2 linked regions of the Caldimonas brevitalea genome follow. The protein of the gene in region 1 purifies or fractionates together with the protein of each later gene. This does not show direct contact. Links are inferred from orthologs where the notes say so. Each region holds a gene or a part of one and is shown on either strand. Other genes may lie near its edges.

Evidence for each region.
Region 2: the proteins of AAW51_RS22405 (region 1) and AAW51_RS08455 purify together in Escherichia coli (affinity purification with mass spectrometry, with the first as the bait; 2 studies listed by BioGRID). This does not show direct contact. The link is inferred for Caldimonas brevitalea from one-to-one orthologs.

Annotation. Positions count from the first base shown.
Region 1 is NZ_CP011371.1:5,313,765-5,320,102, reverse strand. What follows is about bases 1,515-4,486. They hold AAW51_RS22405 (DsbC family protein), read left to right. Parts: upstream 1,515-2,625; coding sequence 2,626-3,348; downstream 3,349-4,486. Other genes in these bases: AAW51_RS22395 (M61 family metallopeptidase), read left to right, coding at 4,258-4,486; AAW51_RS28515 (DUF4148 domain-containing protein), read right to left, coding at 3,479-3,853; AAW51_RS22410 (FAD-dependent monooxygenase), read left to right, coding at 1,515-2,566. Outside these bases: AAW51_RS22415 (AsmA family protein), read right to left, coding at 1-1,387; more of AAW51_RS22410, read left to right, coding at 1,460-1,514; more of AAW51_RS22395, read left to right, coding at 4,487-6,000; AAW51_RS22390 (DUF3108 domain-containing protein), read left to right, coding at 6,048-6,338. UniProt on the Escherichia coli protein: Acts as a disulfide isomerase, interacting with incorrectly folded proteins to correct non-native disulfide bonds.
Region 2 is NZ_CP011371.1:1,918,826-1,924,159, reverse strand. What follows is about bases 2,522-5,334. They hold AAW51_RS08455 (FKBP-type peptidyl-prolyl cis-trans isomerase), read left to right. Parts: upstream 2,522-3,573; coding sequence 3,574-4,095; downstream 4,096-5,334. Other genes in these bases: coaBC (bifunctional phosphopantothenoylcysteine decarboxylase/phosphopantothenate--cysteine ligase CoaBC), read right to left, coding at 4,612-5,334; dut (dUTP diphosphatase), read right to left, coding at 4,166-4,615; AAW51_RS08460 (cupin domain-containing protein), read right to left, coding at 2,522-3,547. Also shown: outer membrane protein assembly factor BamC, read left to right, coding at 1-569; AAW51_RS08470 (MBL fold metallo-hydrolase), read left to right, coding at 597-1,373; AAW51_RS30420 (hypothetical protein), read right to left, coding at 1,480-1,722; AAW51_RS08465 (hypothetical protein), read right to left, coding at 1,898-2,389; more of AAW51_RS08460, read right to left, coding at 2,429-2,521. UniProt on the Escherichia coli protein: Folding helper with both chaperone and peptidyl-prolyl cis-trans isomerase (PPIase) activities. Chaperone activity prevents aggregation of unfolded or partially folded proteins and promotes their correct folding.

The sequences.
Region 1 (6,338 bases):
CCGTGCCGGTGAAGGTGGCCTGGCCGCGGGTGTTGAAGGTGTTGTCGTTCAGGCCGCCTTTCAGCTCCCAGGAGGCCGCCCGTGTCGACGCGCTGAGCCGCCCGTCGAGGCGCACCGCCAAGGGCTTCAGCTGCGGGTCTTGCACCTGCGCCTGCACTTTCAGGGCGTCGAGGGCCAGGGCCGCCTTCGCCGGCTGCAGCGCCAGGTCGGCCCGCACCGTGCCGCCGAGGCGGCGCGTGCCGCTGCTGTGCAGCGTGGCTTCGAAGGCGGGCAGGCGCACCTGGTCGAAATTGCCGCTGGGCGCGGCCGAGCGGAACTCGGCCTTCCAGGGTTGCGGCCCGCCCAGCGCCAGCTGCCCTTGCAAGGCGCTGCCCTGCAGGGCCTGGCCTTCGACCTGCAGGCGGGGCCACGACAGGCTCAGCTCGATCGGCTGTTTGTCGCGCACCGCCTTGAACTGCAGGCCGAGTTGTTCGAGCGACAGGGCCTGGCGTTGCGGTTGATAACCGAAGCGCTGCACCGACAGCGTCGACGATTCCAGCTTCACCGCGCCCAACATCGCGCTGGTGGCCAGCTTCAGCCCCTCGGCGCCGAGGGCGCCTTGCGCGCCGTCGTAGGACAAGGCGCCGCTCAACCGGCTGTCGAGCTCGCGCAGGCCCAGCGCGTGGCCCTGGTAGCGCAGCTCGGTTTCGCGCAGGTGGACGGCGCTGCGTGTGCGGTCCAGCGTCAGCCGGGTCTGGCCTTGCAACCGACCTTCGACGGCCGGTTGCTGCAAGGCCAGCTGCGCGTCGAGCGTCAGCGGCGCCTCGGCGCCGTCGGCCAGCCGGCCCAGGTCGAGCGTTTGCACGACAACCTCGCCGCGCACTTGGCCCGGGACGTCGTCCACTCGCAGCCGCACCGCGCGCAACTCGGCCCCTTGCACATCGAAGCTCAGCTGGCGGCTGGCCTCGTTGTCGTCGGGTGTGGCCTTCGGGTCGTCGGGTGCCAGCAGGTCGTCGATGTTGCGCCGACCCTGCGCGTCGACCCGGTAGGCCAGCCGCACGCCTTGCGCGGTGACCCGGTCGACCACCAGCCTGCGGCGCAACAGCGGCAGCAGGTCGACGGCGAGCTTGGCTTCTTCGAGGTGGACGAACTCGTCGGCCCGCTGGTGTTCACTGAGCGTGACGTCGCGCAGCGTCACACCCAGTCGAGGAAACACACTGAGACCGACGTCACCGATGGTGAGCGTGCGTTGCCGGTGCTCGCGCATCCAGTCCACCAGCACGCCCTTGTAGCGGTTGGCGTCGAAGCTGACGATCAGATAGGTGGCGGCCGCGGCCAGCAAGGCCAGCAGCGCCGCCACGCCCAGCGCGATGCGCTTGACCCAGGGGCTCGATTTGCTTGTGTTCATCGCCACGCATTGTGCGAGAGCCGCGGCACGGGACGGGAGCGCGCCGTGGCGCGGCCCCTACAATCGCCGGCGATGAACCGCTATGACGTTTCGATACGGGGCAGTGGCATCGTCGGCAAGGCGCTTGCGCTGAGCCTGGCGAAGCTGGGCCTCCAGATTGCGTTGAGCCGCCCGAGCGTGCCGCCGGGCGAGGACGTGCGCGCCTATGCCTTGAGCGCCAAGTCGGTCGAGCTGCTGCGGGCGCTGAAGGTGTGGGACGGCTTGCCGCCGCTGGCCGCTACAGCGGTGTACGACATGCGGGTGGAAGGTGATGCAGGCTCGGTCGCCGCGCTCGAGTTCTCGGCCTGGGAGCAGGGGGTGGGTGAGCTGGCGTGGATCGTCGACGCCGCTGCGCTCGAGGCCTCGCTGGCCCAGGCAGTGCGCTTCCAGGCCCACATCACCGAAGTCGATGCCCCGGTCACGGCGGCCCTGGTGGCCGTGTGCGAGGGCAAGGCGTCGACTGAGCGCGAAGTGCGCGGCGTCGAGTGGCAGCGGCATGGCTACGGCCAGACCGCCATCGCGGCGCGCCTCGTGGCCGACCAGCCGCATCGTGGTGTCGCGCGCCAATGGTTCCGATCGCCCGACGTGCTGGCGCTGTTGCCGTTCGACCGCCCGGAGGCGGGCCACAGCTACGGCCTGGTGTGGTCGCTGCCCGAGGCGCGAGCCGAAGCGCTGATGGCGCTGGACGAGCCCGGCTTCACGCAGGCCCTGCAGGATGCTGTCGGCGCTTCGGCGGGCACGCTGCGTCTGGCTTCGGCCCGTGCAGCCTGGCCGCTCGCACTGGCACAGGCAAGCCGTTGGAGCGGCGCCGGCTGGGTGTTGCTCGGCGATGCGGCGCACGTGGTGCATCCGCTGGCGGGGCAGGGCCTCAACCTCGGCCTGGCCGACGTGGAGGTGCTGGCGCGCGTGTTGCGCGAGCGCGAAACGTGGCGGAGTGTCGGCGACGAGAAGCTGCTGCGCCGGTACGAGCGCGAGCGGGCGGCCCCGACCTGGGCGATGGGACGCGTCACGGACGGACTCTTGCAACTGTTCGCCGTCGAATCCGGCCCGGTGCGGGAACTTCGCAATCGCGGCCTGACTCTAGTCAACCAACTCGCCCCGCTGAAGCGCTGGCTCACCGGGCGCGCGCTCGATTCCTGACACGCGTCGTGCATCACGGCCGCCTGCCTCTCATTTCCCTGTTTCGGAGAACCCTGTCCATGAAGTTGCGCCGCGTCGCCACCGCCGCCTTGTTGACCCTCATTGCCAGCGCCGGCGTTGCGCAGGAGGCCGTGATTCGCAAGAACCTGGCCGAGCGCCTGCCCAATTTGCCGAAGATCGACGAGGTCTCGAAAGCGCCTGTCGACGGGCTCTACGAAGTGCGCTTCGGCACCGACATCGTCTACACCGATGCCGAAGGCAACTTTTTGATCCAGGGCGAGATCATCGACGCGCGCGTGCGCAAGAACCTGACCGAAGAGCGCATCAACAAGCTGACCGCGATCGATTTCGCGTCGCTGCCGCTGAAAGACGCCATCGTCTGGAAGAACGGCACGGGCAAGCGCAAGATCGCCGTGTTCGCCGATCCCAATTGCGGCTATTGCAAGCGTTTCGAGCAGGACCTGCAGGCCGTGAAGGACGTCACGGTCTACACCTTCCTCTATCCCATCCTGGCGGCCGATTCGGCGGCCAAGTCGGACGCCATCTGGTGTTCCAAGGACCGCACCAAGGCCTGGCTGGACTGGATGCTGCGCAGCGTGCAGCCGGCCCCCGCACCGGAGGGTTGCCAGACCCCGGTCGCGCGCAACAGCGCGCTCGGCCGCAAGCACCGCGTCACCGGTACGCCGGCGCTGGTGTTCGAGGACGGCACCCGGGTCCCGGGGGCCATGAACACCGAACAGATCGAGCAGCAACTCACGGCGGTCGCGCAGGCCAAGCGCTGAAGCGGTCAGCGCTTGGCGCAGGGCGAACGCCTGCGCGGCGGCGTGCTGCCCGAGGGCGGTCGTCGTCTTCATGAAAAACGCCGCGCTGTTGCGCGGCGTTTTGCTTCCCGGGACACCTGGGTGGTGTCGATTACTGTACCGCGGGAGCGGCCGGTTGGGCCGCGTAACGGCTGGCTTCCTGGTTCTTGGCCACCAGGTCCTGGTAGACCACCGGGTCGAACGGCTCGGCGTGCAACGCGGCGTATTCGCCGTTGGCCTGGGCGCGCTTCAGTTCGGCGACCACTTCGGCACGGGTGCGGGTGCTGGCGACTTGCGGGAAATAGCCTTCCTCGAACACCTTCAGTTCGCCGGCATCGCGGGCCCGGATCAACTCTGCGTGCACTTCGGCGCGGGTGCGCTCCGACTTGCCGTTCGGTGCGGGGTCCGGCGTGGCTTCCTGGGCGAACGCGGTGGCGGACATCAGGGTGGCGGCAGACACGAGGGCAGCGGCGACGATCTTGTTCACGGCAGTTCCTTTCGATTCTTCAGAAGTTCGGACTTGCGTTGCTTGTGGCATGAAGTGCGTATCCGATGGCTGAAGATTAGGGGTTTCCCTGGGTTCGGGAAATCACTGCCCAGGCAATGAGTCGTTGCGAAACCAGGAACAATGACAGGAGGTAACGGGCGGCGGTCGCCCCCGGCGGCGCGCGGCGCGCCCGCGCGGCAGCGGCGACAATCTCCGCTGCCGGCCGGCTGCCGGCGCGGTCTTGGCGCTTGCTGTTGAGTCGTGTGGCGGGTCCGTCGCGCTCCTGAGACGGCACGGCGTCCTGGCTGCTGCTGCGTTTTCGGCTCACCGCAGTGGCCAACCCCAGCTGTTTTTTCTGGCTGCCGCGGGCAGCCGAGCCTCACCCCGAACCGAGCGACGCCTGCATGATTTCGTATCGCATCGAACCTTTCGATCTGCACGCCCACCTGTTCCGCGTGGTGGTGCGCATCCCAGACCCGGCGCCGGAGCAGCGCGTGTCGCTGCCGGTCTGGATTCCGGGCAGCTATCTGGTGCGCGAGTTCGCCCGCCATCTGCAGCAGCTGACGGCCCGCCAGGGGCAACGCGAGCTGTCGGCCGAGCAGGTCGACAAGGCCAGCTGGGTGGTGCGCTGCGAAGGGCGGGGCGCGCTCGAGCTGAGCTATCAGGTCTACGCCTTCGACACCTCGGTGCGGGCGGCTTTTCTCGATGCGACGCGCGGCTTCTTCAACGGCACCGGAGTGTTTTTGCGCGTCGAAGGCCGCGAGCAGGAGCCGCAGCGCGTCGAGATCCGCGCGCTGCCGAAGGGCTGGCAGGTGGCGACCGCGCTCGGCGCGGTGCAAACCGACGCGCGCGGACAGGGCAGCTACGAAGCGGGCGACTATGACGAACTGGTCGACCACCCGGTCGAGCTGGGGCGGTTCTGGCGCGGTGAGTTTCGCGCCGGCGGTGTGCCGCACGAGTTCGTCGTCGCCGGCGCACTGCCGAACTTCGATGGCGAGCGACTGCTGCAGGACACGCGGCGGATTTGCGAAGCGCAGATCGCTTTCTGGCACGGACGCAAGAAGCCGCCGTACAAGCGCTATGTGTTCCTGCTCAACGCAGTCGACGACGGTTACGGCGGGCTGGAGCATCGGGCCAGCACGGCATTGATCTGTGGCCGCCGCGACCTGCCACGCGTGGGCGAGGCCGGGCAGAGCGACGGTTATGTGACGCTGCTGGGCCTGATCAGCCACGAGTATTTCCATACCTGGAACGTCAAACGCTTGCGCCCGGCGGAGTTCGCCCGCTACGACTACACCGCCGAGAACTACACCCAGCTGCTGTGGTTCTTCGAGGGTTTCACCTCGTACTACGACGATCTGTTCCTGGTGCGGGCCGGCCTGATCGACCAGGCGCGCTACCTGAAGCTGTTGGCCAAGACCGTCAGCGGTGTGCTGGCGACGCCCGGGCGGCAGGTGCAGAGCGTGGCGCAGGCCAGCTTCGATGCCTGGGTCAAGTACTACCGCCAGGACGAGAACACCGTCAACGCCACCGTCAGCTACTACACCAAGGGCTCACTCGTCGCGCTCGCGCTGGACCTGACGCTGCGCGGCGAGGGCAAGGGCAATCTCGACGAGGTGATGCGGCAGCTGTGGGCCGGCTCGTCGGGCGGGCCGATCAGCGAGGCGGATATTGCGGCGGCGCTCAAGCAGGTGGGCGGGCGCTCGTATGCGCGCGAGCTGTCGCGCTGGGTGCACGGCACGCAGGACCTGCCGCTCGTGACCTTGCTGCAGGCCGTCGGGGTCGAGTGGAAACAGCAGCCGGCGCCTTGGCCGCTGCGTCTCGGGGTGCGTTCGGCCGATGCGGCCGGCGGCGTCTCGATCAAGGCGGTGATGCGCGGCAGCGCCGCCGAACAGGCGGGTTTGGCGGCCGGCGACGAGCTGCTGGCCGTGAACGACTGGCGGCTGCGCAAACTGGACGACTTGCCCTTGTACGCCACCGAGAGCCAACCGGCCGAACTGCTCGTCTCGCGCGACCAACGGCTGCTCCGTCTGCCGCTGCAAGTGCCCGCAGCCACGGCGGTGCCGGGCCCCGGCTCGCTGGGCGTGGCACCGGCGGCCGGTCGCGAGACGGCGGCGTTGCGTGAGGCATGGTTGAGCGCGCGTTGACGCCGCGCGAGGGGCGCAGGTGGGTCGGCCCGCGACGGCGCGCGGCCTTGCTGCTGCTCGTGCTCTTCGTTGCGCTGTCGCATTTTTGGCTGACGGGTGAGGTGGCGGACCGGCTGCCGACGGCCGAGGGCGAGGCAATGCCGCAGCGGCTGCAGGTGATGTACACACGGCAACTCGAACTGGCCCCGCCACCGCCGGCACCTGCGCCGGCTCGCCGCCCGGCCGCGGCGCCCCGCCCTCGGCGTTCGGCCCGTGTCCCCACGCCGGTGCCGACCCCGGAAATGCCCGCCGCTTCGGCGTCGGCCCCCGACGCGGCCGCATCGGTTGCGGAACCAGCG
Region 2 (5,334 bases), 3.4 Mb from region 1 along the record:
ATGGCAGCGAGATCTACATCAGCCACCGCGGCATGGTCGAGGTCTACGCCAACCAGCAGCAGGACCAGACCCGCTGGCAGCCGCGCGAGGCCGACGTCGAGCTCGAGGCGCAGATGCTGAGCCGCTTGATGGTCAAGCTCGGTGTCAAGCCTGAACAGGCGCAGGCCCAGGTGGCGAGCACTCCGCCGGCGCCGGCCCGCGCGCGACTGGTCACCGGGCCCACCGGCCAGGCGGTGCAACTCGACGACGGCTTCGACCGCGCCTGGCGCCGGGTCGGTCTGTCGCTGGACCGCAGCGGCTTCACCGTCGAAGATCGCGACCGCGCCCAGGGTCTTTATTTCGTCCGCTTCGTGGCCGCGTCGGCCGACAAGGACCGGCGCGAACCCGGCCTGTTGAGCCGCTGGTTCGGCGGCGACTCGAAAGACCAGTCGCCGGCCCGCTATCGTGTCGCGGTGAAGGGCGAGAACGAGCAGCGCAGCGTGGTCTCGGTGCTCGACGCACAAGGTGCTCCGGCCGCCGGCGCGACGGGCGAGCGCATCCTCAAGCTGCTGGCCGAAGACCTGAAGTAAGCCGCCCCTGCCGCCGCCGAGACCTCGATGATCCGCTTTTGCAGCCTCGGCAGCGGCAGCACCGGCAACGCCACGCTGGTGGAGGCGCGTGCCGGCGGCACCACGGTGCGGGTGCTGATCGATTGCGGCTTTTCACTGAAGCAGCTGGAACACCGGCTGGCGCGCATCGGGCTCAGCTGCGCCGATCTGGACGCCGTGTTCATCACCCATGAGCACAGCGATCATGTCGGCTGCGTCGGCACCCTGGCGCGCCGCCGCGGCGTCCCGATCTGGATGAGCCACGGCACCTGGCAAGCGCTGGGCGAGCCCGACCTGGGCGCGTGGCTGCACCGCGCACACGACGCCGGCACCATCGACATCGGCCCATTGCGCCTGACGCCGTACACCGTGCCGCACGACGCGCGCGAGCCCTTGCAACTGACCTGCAGCGACGGCGACGCCAAGCTGGGCATCTTGACCGACGCGGGCAGTGCCACGCCGCACCTGCTGGCGCAACTGCAGCAGTGCAGCGCGCTGGTGCTCGAATGCAACCACGAGCCGGCGCTGCTGCAAGAGTCGCGCTACCCGGCCTTTCTGAAGGCCCGCATCGCGGGCCGCTACGGCCATTTGGCCAACCACACGGCCGCAGAGATCCTGGGGCAGTGCCGCCACAGCGGCCTGAAGCACGTGGTCGCCGCCCACCTCAGCGAGCAGAACAACACGCCGGAACGGGCCGCCGCCGCGTTGGCCGGCGCCCTCGGCTGTCGTGGCGACGACATCGTCGTGGCCCGTCCCGACAGCGGCTTCTGCTGGCTGGACGCCTGACCCGCCGCGAGCACGACGCAGCCATTCAAACGGCCCTGGCGTCAAGGGCATCCCAGTAACGAAAAAGCCGCCCGAGGGCGGCTTTTTCATCGCTCGAAAGCGTCGCTCACTGCGAAGCAGCGGGGGATGCAGCGTCGGCAGCCGGGGAAGCAGCGTCAGCAGGAGCGGAAGCGGCGTCGGTCGGCGCAGCAGCCGGGGACGCAGCGTCAGCGGGAGCGGGAGCGGTAGCCGTATCGGTAGCCGGTGCCGGAGCAGTGGTTTCCGCGGCGGGAGCCGGCTCTTCCTTCTTGCCGCAAGCAGCCAGGGCCAGGGCAGCAATCACGGAAGCCAACAGAAGCGACTTTTTCATTCCTTATTCCTCAAAAAGTTTCGACCAATCACCGGTAATCTGTCGGAACCCCTCCTCGAATGCTGAGTCCCAACGAAGACTTGGATCGCAACCCGGATGCCACACACCTTGAACCTAGTGTGCGCTCCTCTGCATTTCCATGCCTAACCAAAAATTATATAGGGAAAACCTGCATTCATAGTCCCAGCGTTGTGGCGGGGAAGGCAGGGATGCTTCGTTGCCACACCTCGTCGATATTCTGGGCAACCCGCGTCAGCTCGCCGCGCTCCGTGTCGATAACGCCCCGCCAACGCAGAGGGTCTAATACGCGCACGGCGTGCAGCCCTGGTGCCAGCCAGATGCGAGGGATGGATTCAGGCGACAAATGCTCGATCGCCCGACATTCGACGACGTGGGCCCAATCGGTGCGCCAGCCGACCCAGCGTGGATGTCGACGCACCACCTCGTCATAGTGCAGCGCGAGTACCTTTAGCTTGCGATGTGCATACGCCCAGCGGGTGAGCGCCGCGACCACGCCCCGTTCGCCCAGCGGCCAGTCGGCATAGTCGACATCGCACACGTACAACTCGTTACTACCTTGCTCTGCCGCGAGATCGAATGCCCGTCGCAAGGCGTCCTGAAAGCCAGTGCGCGAGTCGATAAGTGCATACGCAGGATTCGAATTCATCGGCACTCCTATCGTCGGGATCGCAGCGTCCAGAAGCCGCTACAGCGGATGCAGCCAACCGTCGTCGGCCCACTGCTCCAGCAGCGCGCGCGCATCGGGGCTGAGCTGTGCGACCTGCTTTGCGTCGAGCGAGCGCGTATCGGCCAGCGTGCGCATCAGCCGGGCATCGCGGCCCGCTGCACGGTAGGACTCGCCGTTGAAAAATATGTGACGCTCGTCGTACATCATGCGCGAGCGCCGGTCCAGCCGCACGCCGGCCGACAAGTCCTGGCCCTCGCCGACCTCGAACCACACCTGCGGCTTGGGCTCGCTCAGATATTCGCCCAGCGCGCAGGCAAAAGAATCCTCGTCGTGCAGCAGGTCCGCCACCGCGTCGCGGGCGAAGGCGTTGAGCCCGAGCGGGAGTGCCCCGGGGGTGGTGGTGGCGGGCTGGTCCGGGTCGCGATAGAGCACCTCTACAGCGTCTTCATCGAGCGCCTCCAGCATGCGGACCACCACCTCGCGTGCCAGTTCGGCGCGGGACGGTGCGCGGAAGCCCACCGAATAGGTCATGCATTCGCCGTCGGCCACACCGTCATGGGCCCAGCGAGGCGGCAGGTAGAGCATGTCGCCCGGCTCCAGCACCCATTCCTGCTCTGCCACGAAGTTCTCGAGGATTTTCAGCGGCATGCCGGGCAGCAAGGCCGGGTCGGCCAGCCGGCCGATGCGCCAGCGACGGCGGCCCTGCACCTGTAGCAAAAACACGTCGTAGGAATCGAAATGGGGCCCGACGCCGCCAGTGTCGGTGGCGTACGAGATCATCAGGTCGTCGACGCGAGCATCGGGGACGAAGCGGAACTGCTGCAGCAACTCGTGCACCGCCTGCTGGTGCAGGTCCACACCCTGCACCAGCAGGGTCCAACCAGGGCGGGTCAAGGGCGGCAGTGCGCGCCGTGTCAAAGGCCCGCGCTTGAGGCTCCAGCCCTGGTCGCCGCGGGCGATCAAACGCGACTCGACGTCTTCCCGACCGGCCAGTTCGAACAACTCCGCGCGCGACAGCAGCGGCTGCAGGCCGGGCAGCGCCTGACGGATCAGCAAGGGCTTTTTGTGCCAGTGGCGACGCATGAACTGCTCGGGCGTCAGACCCCCGAGCAATGACAGTTTTTGGGTGATGTCCATGGCGGGCATTGTGCGATGATTGCCCGATGTTGATTTCCTCTCCCTGCGTGGTCAGCCTCACCTGGAGGCTAGAAGACACCCTTGGCCACCTGATCGATGAACTGTCCGAGCCGGTCGAATTCTTCTTCGGCGGGGACGACCTGCTGGTCAAGGTCGAAGAAGCCATCGAAGGCCAGCAAACCGGCTTCGAAACCCAGCTCCAGCTCGAACCCGAGCACGCCTTCGGCGACTACGATCCGCAGCTGGTGTTCTTCGAAGAACGCGGCATCTTCCCCGACCATGTCGAGCCCGGCATGCAGTTCGACGGCCCGCCCGAAGGCGCGACCACCCACAACATGCCGCAGGACGCCATCTACACCATCACAGAGGTGTACGAGACCCACGTCGTGCTCGACGGCAACCATCCGCTGGCCGGCATCGCGCTGCGCCTGACCCTGCAGGTGCGCGACGTGCGCCGCGCCACCGAAGAAGAGATCGAGCAGGGGACGGTCGCTCAGCAGGTGGTGACCGTGTTGAACACCGTGCCGCCGGGCTCGCAGGTGCACTGAAGGGTAGCGGTCGCGGGGCCCGCCCGCCGCTGCGGCAAGACCGACGGCTGCGACGACGCGTGCGAGGCCACTAGCCCTTGCCGGTGGAGCCGAAGCCGCCCTCGCCCCGTGCCGAGGCCGAGAAGTCGTCGACGCGTTCGAAGCGGGCTTGCACCACCGGCACGATCACCAGCTGGGCGATGCGTTCCATCGGCGCGATCGTGAACGGCGACGTGCCCCGGTTCCAACAGCTCACCATCAACTGCCCCTGGTAGTCCGAGTCGATCAGGCCGACCAGGTTGCCCAGCACGATGCCGTGCTTGTGGCCCAGGCCCGAGCGGGGCAGGATCAGCGCGGCCAGTCCCGGGTCGGCGATGTGGATCGCCAGGCCCGTCGGGATCAGCTCGGTCTGCCCGGGCTCGAGCACCAGCGGTGCGCTCAGGCACGCGCGCAAATCGAGGCCGGCGCTGCCGGCGGTGGCGTAGGACGGGAGTTGCTCGGCGATACGTTCGTCGAGCACTTTGACGGCGATGGTGGTCATGCGGGGTGATGGGCTGCTTGCAGACGGGCGGCGATGTCGGCCACCAGGAGGCGCGCGAGGCTGAGCTTGTCGGCGGTGCCGCCGTCGGCCGGCAACGCTTGCTGCGTGGTCGCGTCGACGAGCAGCAAGGCGTTGTCGTCGCGCCCGAAGGTGGCGGGCCCGAGGTTGCCGACGATCAGCGGGATGCCCTTGCGCTTGAGCTTGGCGCGCGCGTGCTCGAGCAGGTTCTCGCTTTCGGCGGCGAAACCGACGCAATACGGCTTGGCGCCGCGCAAGGCGGCGACCGCAGCGAGGATGTCCGGGTTCTCGGTCAACTCGAAGGTCGGCGCCTGCTTCTTGCCGTCTTTCTTGATCTTGTGCTCGGCCAAGGTGGCCGGGCGCCAGTCGGCCACCGCGGCGGTGGCGACGAACACGTCGTGACGGGGGGCCAGCGGCAGCACCGTGTCGTGCATCTGCCGCGCGCTGCGCACGTCGATGCGCTGCACACCGCGGGGCGTGGGCAGGCTGACCGGGCCGGCCACCAGCGTGACCTGTGCACCCGCCTCGCGCGCGGCACGCGCCAAGGCGAAGCCCATCTTGCCGCTCGACAGATTGGTGATGCCGCGCACCGGGTCGATGGCCTCGAAGGTCGGGCCGGCCGTGATCAGCAGGGTCTTGCCGGCCAGGCGCTTGGGCTGGAAGGCGGCGACGATGTCCTCGAGCAGTTCCGCCGGCTCCAG